3 regions of the Streptomyces sp. NPDC088252 genome follow, and region 2 is predicted to be linked to each of the others. Evidence: riboswitches for the same ligand, from Rfam matches in the RefSeq annotation. Region 2 holds a riboswitch; each other region holds the start of a gene.

Region 1 (3,266 bases), on a different contig from region 2:
ACGGGCTCCGGATCAAAGGTGGCTGGGACTATCCGGATCCGGGGCAGATCCCGTTGTTCCGTACGGCAGTTGCCGCGCGGGAGAGCGGACCGGAGCTGGTGCGCGCCGTCGAGGCCCTGGAGGCGCGAGGGTACGAGATCACCGGTGACGTCATGCAGCGCGTACCGCGTGGTCACGACGCCGGTCATCCGCGGGCCGCTCTCCTTCGGCACCGCTCGGTATCCGCCGCCCGCCCCCTCGGCGGGGACTGCGCGCAGCACACGGCTGCGCTGGTCGACTCCGTGCTCGTGGCGGCGGAGGAATTGGCACCCCTGCTGTCCTGGCTCGCCCGCCACGTGACCGTTCCGGGCCCCTGTCGCCCTGTCACCTGACGTCGCCGCCGCGTGCGGCTCCGGCCGACGAACCGCCGAAAGGCGGTCCCTGACCGGTGGGTGATCCGTTGCCGGGAGAAGTCCCGGCCTCTCGCCACCCGTCGGTCCTGAACCGCCTTTCGGTGCCGCTGTGCGTCAGTACGCCCCGAAGACGTTGTCGATCGAACCGTACTTGTCGGCGGCGTAGTTGCACGCTGCGGTGATGTTGGCGACCGGGTCGTAGCTGTCCATGGACGTGCCGGGCACGTGGTAGGCACGGAACGTCGGGTCGATGATCTGCAGAAGGCCCTTGGAGGGCGTTCCCTTGGCGGCGTTCGAGTCCCAGTTGTTGATGGCCAGCGGGTTGCCGGAGGACTCACGCATGATGTTGCGGTGGATGCTGTCGTAGCCGCCGGGGATGCCGTGCTGGGCCATGACGGCCAGCGCCTCCCTGATCCAGCCGTCCAGATTGTTCGCGTACGTCGCGGGCTTTGCCGCCGGGGTGGTCGCGGCCGATGCAGCGGCGGTCTTCACGGTGGTCGCGGCGGGGGTGGCTGCCCCGATTGTCAGCGTCATGCCCGGGACAATCAGTCCGGGATTGTCGCCGACGACCTCTCGATTGTCCGCGTACAGCTTCTGCCAGCCACCGCTGAGGGAATGCGCCTTCGCGATCTTGGAAAGGGTGTCGCCGGCGATCACGGAATACGTTGCGGGCGCAGCCTTCTGTACGGAGATTTCCTTGGCGGTGGCGGCCTGCGCCGGCGCGGCGGAGGCGAAGCCGGCACCCACCAGCGGAAGTACGAGGGCGACTCCGCCGGTGGCCGCGGCGATGAAACCGCGGGTCAGCGAAGTGGACTTGCGACGATCGTGCTTACCCGTTATGGACATGCTGAATTCCTCTCCGTCGCCTGCGAGGTGAGCTGTCGGGTTCGGACTGGAGATGTCCGGCCGCACGCGAATGCGACTTCACCCCGAGCCGTTCCGGATACCGGACCGGCGGCTTACCTGGGTCCCCCGCTCCTGCCGTACACGAGATGGGTCGGATTCTCGGACGGCGGCAGGATTTGGCGTTCCGTCCGGATTGACGGTGACCGTAGGCGAGAAACACCGAAAGGAACAAGTCCCCATTTCTGGATCACATTTCATTTACAAGATCGATCAATGGAATTCGCAGTAATCCACCTCACACCGCGCGGCTGAATTTCCTTGCACAGAAGGGCAGCGCACCGGTCACCGAGACCTTCGAACCCTTGAACGTGACTCGCACCACGAAGTCACAAAAGGGACATTTCTTTTTGTATCTAAATGGCGCGACAGGTAGAGAAAGCCCCTTTATTGACGAAGTTATTAATTTTGGGCAAATCGGTCATATAGCGACATTCGTCTGTTGACTCGAAGGGGCTTCGCTCCTGCACACCGCTCGGCGGACCGACCACGTCCGAAACGGCTCCGTCGCCTCGGGGCTTTGCCTTTCGTCCTGCGGCTCGTTATCGTTCCAAACGGCCCTGTTGTCTCCGATAGAGGTGGACGTTGCGCATCTGAGGTTCGCGAACATCGCGCCGTACGGCTCATGCCGTACGCCCGTCACGCAGTAGCAGTGCCTTCCCCTGCCCGTGACCCCGCGTGGATGCGACCTCGGTGCCTCAGCCGTCCTTCGACCTTCCGGACCGCCGCACCCTCCTTCTCGGCACGGTCGCTGCGTGGTGCTCGCATACGAAGCCCCCTTCACCACGCTTGCGACTGCGAGGATCATCATGGCGACACCCACTGCCCCCAGCGCTTCGCTCACCTGCTCCGCTCTGTCGTTCCAGTGGCCGGACGGCACGACCGTCCTCGACGGCCTCTCGCTCAGCATCGGCCGGGGCCGTACCGGACTCGTCGGTACCAATGGCGCGGGCAAGTCCACCCTGCTGCGACTGCTGGCCGGCCGGCTGCGTCCCTCCCAGGGCTCGGTGGCGGTCGGCGGCAGCCTCGCCTACCTGCCGCAGAACATCACCCTCGACACGACGCTGCGTGTGGACGCGGCCCTCGGCATCGCCGAGCGGCGCGACGCGCTGCGCGCCATCGAAGCCGGGGACGTGGACGAGAGGCACTTCGAGACGATCGGCGACGACTGGGACGTCGAGGAACGGGCCGTGGCGACCCTGGGCTCCCTGGGACTCGGCAGCATCGGACTGGACCGCACCGTGGCCCAGCTGTCCGGGGGCGAGACCGTTCTCCTGCGCCTGGCCGCGCTTCTGCTGGAACGTCCCGATGTCCTTCTGCTGGACGAGCCCACCAACAACCTCGATGTGCTCGCTCGGCGCAGGCTCTACGAGGCCGTCGACAACTGGCGCTCCGGCGTGCTGGTCGTGGTCAGCCACGACCTCGAACTGCTGGAGCGCGTCGACCGCATCGCCGAACTCCGTTCCGGTTCCGTGAACTGGTACGGCGGTGGCTGGTCGGCCTACCAGGAAGCCCTGAGCATCGAGCAGGAGGCCGCCGGAAGGATGTTGCGCGCCGCGGAGGCGGATGTACGCCGCCAGAAGCGCGAGCTGGAGGAGACCGAGGTGAAGCTGGCCCGACGCCGGCGTCAGGGCAGGAAGACGGAGGCCGACGGGGGGCTCCCGAAGATCCTCGCCGGCCGCCGGAAGCGGTCCGCGCAGGAGTCCGCGGGAAGGCTTCGCGGCCTCCAGGAGGATCGGCTCAGCGAGGCGCGCGACCGCCATGAGGAAGCCGCGGACGCGATCCGTGACGATGCCGAGATCCGTGTGAGCCTCCCCCGCACCGCTGTTCCCGCCGGCCGCACCGTGCTGAGCCTGCACGAACTGCGCCCCCGGTTCGGCAGGCTGCAGCAGGGCGACCTCCATGTGCACGGGCCCGAGCGGATCGCACTCGTCGGGCGCAATGGTGCCGGCAAGACGACACTGATGCGCA
Region 2 (3,266 bases):
GCCGCCACGGCTTCCGGCGTCCCCGTGACGATCTCCAAGGCCGATGGCAACCCGGTGAACGCCGCCTCCATGCTCGCGGTGCTCGGTCTCGGCGCGCACGGCGGCGAGGAGATCGTGCTGGCATCCGAGGCCGACGACTCCGAAGCCGCCCTGGACCGCCTGGCGAAGCTGGTCGCCGAAGGTCTCGACGAGCTTCCGGAGACCGTCTGAACCATTTCCTGCAAGAGAGCCGCGGCACCCTTATTCGGGACCGCGGCTCCATGCATTTCCGAGCAGGGACGATCGAAGGAAATTCGGGCAACCTAAACAGACCCGAACGGAATTACCACCCTTTGTATACGGCACGATTATTAATTCCGAACACCTGAAGTGTTTACGGAGTGTTGCGAAGCCCTCACCCGGTCGGCGCGGGAGGCGGCCGACTGACGGCCCGGCCGGTCGGCGCCGCGCAGCCGGTGCACGGTCGTGGCCCGCTCGGCGTGCTGGGTGGCCAGCACCCTCGCCCGTTCCGCGTCGCCGCGCGCCACCGCGTCCACGATGGCTCCGTGCTCCGCCCAGGAATCCACCGGGCGGACCGGCTGGTCGACCACGTACATCCAGGCGATCTTGTGCCGCAACTGGGTGAGCGTCGCGATCAGGCTGGAACTGCCCGAAGCCTGCGCCAACGTCTCGTGGAACCAGCCGCCCAGTGAACGCAGATCCTCTCCCTCACCCCGCCTGGCCCGCTCCTGACCGAGCCTGACCAGACCGCGCAGCACCTTGAGATGCGCCTCGGTGCGGCGCTGCGCGGCGCGCGCGGCACCCAGCGGTTCCAGCAGCGCCCGGACCTCCAGAAGGTCGGCGGCCTCCTGCTCGGTGGGCTCGGCGACACAGGCTCCCGCGTGCCGACGGGTGACCACGAACCCCTCGGACTCCAGGGTGCGCAGCGCTTCCCGTACCGGGACACGGGACACCCCGTAACGGCGCGCCAGCAACTCCTCGGTGAGCCGGCTGCCGCGTTCGAAGACGCCGGAGACGATGTCGTCACGGATTGCCGTGCATACCGAATGCGCCGGAATGCGCATGTCCGAACCTCCGTCTTAATCCCCGCGAAACGCGGCCGACCGACGCCTGTTCTGCGACTCTATTGCAATGCGGCCACATTTCCGATGCCAGATGGAAATTCATGAATATCTTTTGGTCGCGCGGGGCCGGCCCGGCGGGCAGCACCATGGGCGGTTCGGGTGTCGGGCGCGGGTGTCGGGCGCGGGTGTCGGGCGCTTCGAAGGCCCCGGCGTGACGCCGGGGCCTTCGAAGGGGTGTTGCGCACGAGCGCCGGTCAGACGTCGACTCCGTGGGCGCGCAGGTACGCGACCGGGTCCATGTCGGAGCCGTACGAGGGCGTGGTCCGGGCCTCGAAGTGCAGGTGCGGCCCGGTGGAGTTGCCGGTCGAGCCGGAGAGGCCGATCCGCTGACCGGCGCCGACGCTCTGGCCGACGGAGACGCCGATCGAGGAGAGGTGGCCGTACTGCGTGTACGTACCGTCCGTCATGCGGAGGACGATGTTGTTGCCGTACGCGCCGCCCCAGCCGGCCTCGACGACCGTTCCTGCGCCGACGGCGACGACGGTGCTGCCGGACGCGGCATGGAAGTCGATGCCCGAGTGGCTGCCGGAGGACCAGAGCGAGCCGCTGGACTTGTAGCCGGTGGTGACGTACGAGCCGGCGACCGGCAGCTGGAAGGAGCCCAGACGGGTGCGCTCGGCGGACCGGGCGGCACGCGCCTTCTCGGCACGCGCCTCGGCCACGCGCTCAGCCCTGGCCTTCGCCTCCGCCGCCTTCTTCTCGGCCTCGGCCTTGCGCCGGGCCTCCGCCTTCGCCTCCGCCGCGACATCGGCCTGGTGCTTCTGCGCGTCGGCCTGGGCGGCGATCTGATCGGCGAGTGCGCCCTCGATGGCGATGATCTGGTTCAGACCGGTCTCACTGACGGAGGGGGTCCCGGTGTCCGCGGCGAGGGCCGGGGACGCCATGCCACCGATGACTCCGGTGGTCGCCAGAGCCGCGGCGCCGGCGATCTTCGCGCTCCCGCGGGTCAGTCGGCTCGGGGCACGACGCTTCCCGGCGGCACGGGTGAAAGCCATGTGGTGGCTGATCCTTTCCTTCCTTCTCGCCTACCGGGTTAGCTGACGGGTTCGGAGCAGGAAGGTCTCCTACGGACGCCCCGGCCTCACCGAGGATCAGGCATCCGATTCACCCCAGGGACTGCGTGGGTCCCCGGCTCCCCAGGCTCGCGCCTGACGGGGACTCGGCGATGACTGCCCGGTATGTCACGGTTGCGGCATACGAGTGGCGGACAGCCCGGCCGACGCTAAGCGGGGTCGCTTTCATTCACCAAACGGACAGGCCGTTTTGTAGCGCATCCCACAGGGCAGACAGGCAACCTCCCCCCAGAACGGACAAAAGGGAGACCCTGGCGAGACGCGACGCACAGGACCTCCCTCTTGTCCCGGTATGCACACCCATGGGCGCTTGTCCCGGTATGCACACCCATGGCGAATCGTGGATCTACCGGGGCGACCGGCACTCAGCCGGTGCGACCTGCTCCTACGGATGCTCCGCCGGGGCGACCCGTGCAAGGCCGGGAGCTCCGCCGGGCCGACCCGCGCGTGGCCGAGGGCTCCGCCGGTGTCCGATCGAACGTGACAGTCGCGCAGCGATCTGTGACACGCGACCGGGCAGCCGGCGCCCGCACCCGCGCCGGGTCGGCCGTCCGGCATCCGCGACGGCGTACGACGACCGTCAGCCGGCGACCACCGACACCTCTCCGATGCCCAGGGCGCGGACCGGCTCCTCGATCTGCGCAGCGTCACCGACGAGGACCGTGACCAGGCGGTCGCCCGGGAAGGCGTTGACCACCGCTGCGGTCGCCTCGACCGTTCCGGTCTCCGCGAGCCGGGCGTACAGCTGTGCCTGGTAGTCGTCCGGGAGGTGCTGCTCGACCTGGTCGGCGAGAGTGCCCGCGACGGAGGCCGCCGTCTCGAACTTCAGCGGTGCGACACCCACGAGGTTCTGTACGGCCGTCTCGCGCTCCTCATCGGTCAGCCCCTCGGCCGCCAGGGTCCGCAGGACCGTCCACAGGTCCTCCAGCGCCGGTCCGGTGGACTCCGTGTCCACCGATCCGCTGATGGCGAGCATCGCGGCACCTGTCGCCCCCGAGGCGGAGTCCGGGGCCGACGACCGCAGCACCTGGGCGAAGGCCCGCACGCCGTAGGTGTAGCCCTTCTCCTC
Region 3 (3,266 bases), on a different contig from region 2:
GCTGCTCGGACCGGGGGAGTCCTACGTCACACCCGTCTTCGCCGGGCTGTGGAGCGCGGAGGGGTTCGGCGGGGCGAGCCGGGCCTGGCACACCTGGCAGTTGGCCCATGTGATCCCGGACGCCGAGAGTCTGCGGCCGGTGCTCTACAACTCCTGGGAGGCGACCGGCTTCGACATCTCGCAGGAGCAGCAGCGCGCCCTCGCCGAGCGGGCCGCCGCGATGGGTGTCGAACTGTTCGTCGTGGACGACGCGTGGTTCGGCCGTCGCACCAGTGACCGGGCGGGGCTCGGGGACTGGACGCCGAATCCGGCCCGCTTCCCCGGCGGGCTGAAGCCGCTCGCCGACGAAGTGCACGGTCTCGGAATGCAGTTCGGCATCTGGGTCGAGCCGGAAATGGTCAATGCCGACAGCGATCTCTATCGCGCACACCCGGACTGGGTGCAGCACTTCCCCGGCCGGACGCGTACCGAGTTCCGTAATCAGCTGGTGCTCAATCTGGCCCGCACCGATGTGCGGGACCATCTCTACGAGCAATTGGACACGTTGCTCTCCAGCGCGCCCGTGGACTATGTGAAATGGGACTTCAACCGCTCCTTCACCGATGCGGGCTGGCCCGGCGAGGAGTATCCGCAGAAGCTCTGGGTCGAGCATGTGCACGCCCTCTACGCGCTGATCGACCGACTCCGGGCCGCGCACCCCTCGGTCGCCTTCGAGTCCTGCTCGGGCGGCGGCGGCCGGATCGATCTGGGGATTCTGTCCCGCACGGACCAGGTGTGGACCTCCGACAACACCGACCCGCTCGACCGCCTCGCCATCCAGGAGGGCTTCGGTCAGATCCATCCGGCCCGGGTGATGGCCGCCTGGGTCACCGACAGTCCGAACGTCCAGCTCAACGACCGGGTCAGCTCGCTGCGCTTCCGCTTCGTGAGCGCGATGGCCGGTGTGCTCGGGGTCGGCGGGGACCTCACCGAATGGAGTGAGGGCGAACTCGCCGAGGCGCGGGACTGGGTGGGCCTCTACAAGGAGATCCGGCCGGTGGTGCAGCACGGCTCCCTGTACCGGCTGCGCGCCCCGCGGGGCGGACTCAGTGCGCTCCAGTACGTCCACGGGGAGGAGAGCGTGGTCCTGATGTGGCTGGAGGCGCAGAGGTACGGGGAGCGGCCCCCGGCCCTCAGGCTGCGCGGGCTCGACCCCGCGGCGATGTACACCTGCCTGGACACCGGGGCGGTGCACCACGGCTCGGTGCTGCTGCACCAGGGGCTGCACACCGGGCTTCAGGGGGATCTCGACGCGGGGGTACTGAGGCTGCGGCGCGAGCGATGAACGTGATGTGTCCGTAATGCGTAGATTCACCCCGAACTCGCACTGTTTGTCGGGTGGATGGTCGCCCTCTCGTGAGCGGGATCATATCCGTGACGGTGTGTGCTGGCGGGGTGGTCGGGTATTCCGTGCGCGGCGCGGAAATTCAAGATCCTCGATCCACGGAGTGTGACCGGAATTCCGCGTCGAATTCTCGGCGCGGATTCCGGTGCGGAACCGGTGGCTTGTTCTCGCCGTCCCGACTCGCTTACGGTCGCCGTCAATCCGGTCGGACCGCCTAATCCTGCCGCCGTCCGGAATTCGCACCCACTCATCGTGTGGCAGGAGCGGGGGAACCAGGTAGGCCGCCGATCGGAGAAATCCGGCCGGCTCGGGGTGAAGTCGCGCTCGGCGCGGCCGGGCATCTCCAGCCCGAACCCGACAGCTCACCTCGTAGGCGCCGGAGAGGAAACACCCCATGCCCATATCGGGTAAGCATCGTCGTACGAAGTCCAGCGTCATCGCCCGTGGTGTCGCCGCCGCAGGCGCCGGTGGCGCCGTCATCGCGCTGCCGCTGCTCGGCGCCACCGGTGCCCACGCCGCGGAACAGGCCGCCCCGGCCGCCGCCGCGCAGTCCGCCTCCATCGCCGCGCATGCCGCCCCGGCCCAGCCGGTCGCGCAGCAGCAGGCCGCCACCACGACCTACTCCGTCGTCTCCGGCGACTACCTGTCGAAGATCGCCGCCGAGCACAAGATCGAGGGCGGCTGGCAGAAGCTGTACCAGGACAACCGCGAGGTCGTCGGCAACGACCCCGGTCTGATCTTCCCGGGCATGAAGCTGACGCTCGGCGGCAAGGCGTCGGCCGACGACGCGGCCACCGGCGCCGGCGCGGGATCGGCCCTCCCCTCGAAGGCCCTCTCGGTTCCCTCGTCGGTCGTGGAGAAGTCCGCCCCGGCCAAGTCCGCCCCGGCCAAGGAGTCCAAGACCTCCGCCCCGGCCGCCCAGAGCAGCGGCTCCGGCTACGCCCACCCGGTTCCCGGCAACCACACCACCGGTTACCGCGCCTCCGGCTCCAACTGGTCCAGCGGCAGCCACACCGGGATCGACTTCCCCGTCTTCACCGGCACCAGCGTGAAGGCCATCACCTCCGGCACCGTCGTCACCGCCGGCTGGGGTGGCGCGTACGGCAACCAGGTCGTCATCAAGCACGCCGACGGCCACTACTCGCAGTACGGTCACCTGTCCTCGATCTCCGTCTCGGCGGGCCAGTCCGTGAGCACCGGTCAGCAGATCGGGCTCTCCGGCGCCACCGGCAACGCCACCGGACCGCACCTGCACTTCGAGGTCCGCACGGGCCCGGCGTACGGTTCGGACATCGACCCGATCGCCTTCCTGGCTTCGCACGGCATCTACGTCTGAGCCGAACAGCCGGGCAGTTGAACAACCGGCGTCCTTCGTCCGGATCGGGCCGGATCGGCGTGCCGGGCACGCGAGCCCGGCGTGATCCGGACGACAGGCCCTGGGGGTGACCCGAGCCGCACAGAAGGGGCGGTGCGCGGCAGCGCACCGCCCCTTCTGCTTATTCCCCCTTTACCAAAACCTGACCGGGTGGCCTATCTCACCACCCGTCAACCCCTTATTACGGTCGCGTAGGTCACATTCGGCGGTGCAGGATAAGCGTTTGTGGCAGACGATTCGAGAAATAATCAACGTGGCGTCATCAACCGACATGGTGTCATCGGGTCGTACGCGGCGATTGGCGACAGCTTCACCGAGGGGGTCGGCGACCCCGGCCCGGACGGAACCTTTGTCGGCTGGGCGGACCGGTTCGCGGTGCTTCTCGCGGACCAGCTCCCGGACCCCGGTACGGCGACGGACACCGAAGGCTCCGCGCACGGGAATTTCAGGTACGCCAATCTCGCCGTACGCGGACGACTCCTGGACCAGATCGTCGAGGAGCAGGTG

What was found. Region 2 has a riboswitch for cyclic di-AMP ahead of ACIOHC_RS12785 (M23 family metallopeptidase). Riboswitches for the same ligand answer to the same signal wherever they lie in the genome.
Region 1: it holds a riboswitch for cyclic di-AMP, as region 2 does, so the genes downstream of both, ACIOHC_RS17510 (transglycosylase SLT domain-containing protein) here and ACIOHC_RS12785 (M23 family metallopeptidase) in region 2, are expected to answer to the same signal.
Region 3: it holds a riboswitch for cyclic di-AMP, as region 2 does, so the genes downstream of both, ACIOHC_RS36460 (LysM peptidoglycan-binding domain-containing M23 family metallopeptidase) here and ACIOHC_RS12785 (M23 family metallopeptidase) in region 2, are expected to answer to the same signal.

The regions. Positions count from the first base shown of each region.
Region 1 is NZ_JBIURS010000007.1:331,474-334,739, reverse strand. Features, by position in the region: gene ACIOHC_RS17515 (DUF2461 family protein) at 1-371, shown strand, start outside; gene ACIOHC_RS17510 (transglycosylase SLT domain-containing protein) at 507-1,238, opposite strand; cyclic di-AMP (ydaO/yuaA leader) riboswitch at 1,243-1,430, opposite strand; gene ACIOHC_RS17505 (ATP-binding cassette domain-containing protein) at 2,105-3,266, shown strand, end outside.
Region 2 is NZ_JBIURS010000005.1:175,961-179,226, reverse strand. Features, by position in the region: gene ACIOHC_RS12795 (HPr family phosphocarrier protein) at 1-210, shown strand, start outside; gene ACIOHC_RS12790 (GntR family transcriptional regulator) at 351-1,064, opposite strand; gene ACIOHC_RS12785 (M23 family metallopeptidase) at 1,319-2,119, opposite strand; cyclic di-AMP (ydaO/yuaA leader) riboswitch at 2,132-2,299, opposite strand; gene ACIOHC_RS12780 (pitrilysin family protein) at 2,778-3,266, opposite strand, start outside.
Region 3 is NZ_JBIURS010000027.1:6,553-9,818, forward strand. Features, by position in the region: gene ACIOHC_RS36455 (alpha-galactosidase) at 1-1,324, shown strand, start outside; cyclic di-AMP (ydaO/yuaA leader) riboswitch at 1,615-1,775, shown strand; gene ACIOHC_RS36460 (LysM peptidoglycan-binding domain-containing M23 family metallopeptidase) at 1,779-2,720, shown strand; gene ACIOHC_RS36465 (SGNH/GDSL hydrolase family protein) at 2,985-3,266, shown strand, end outside.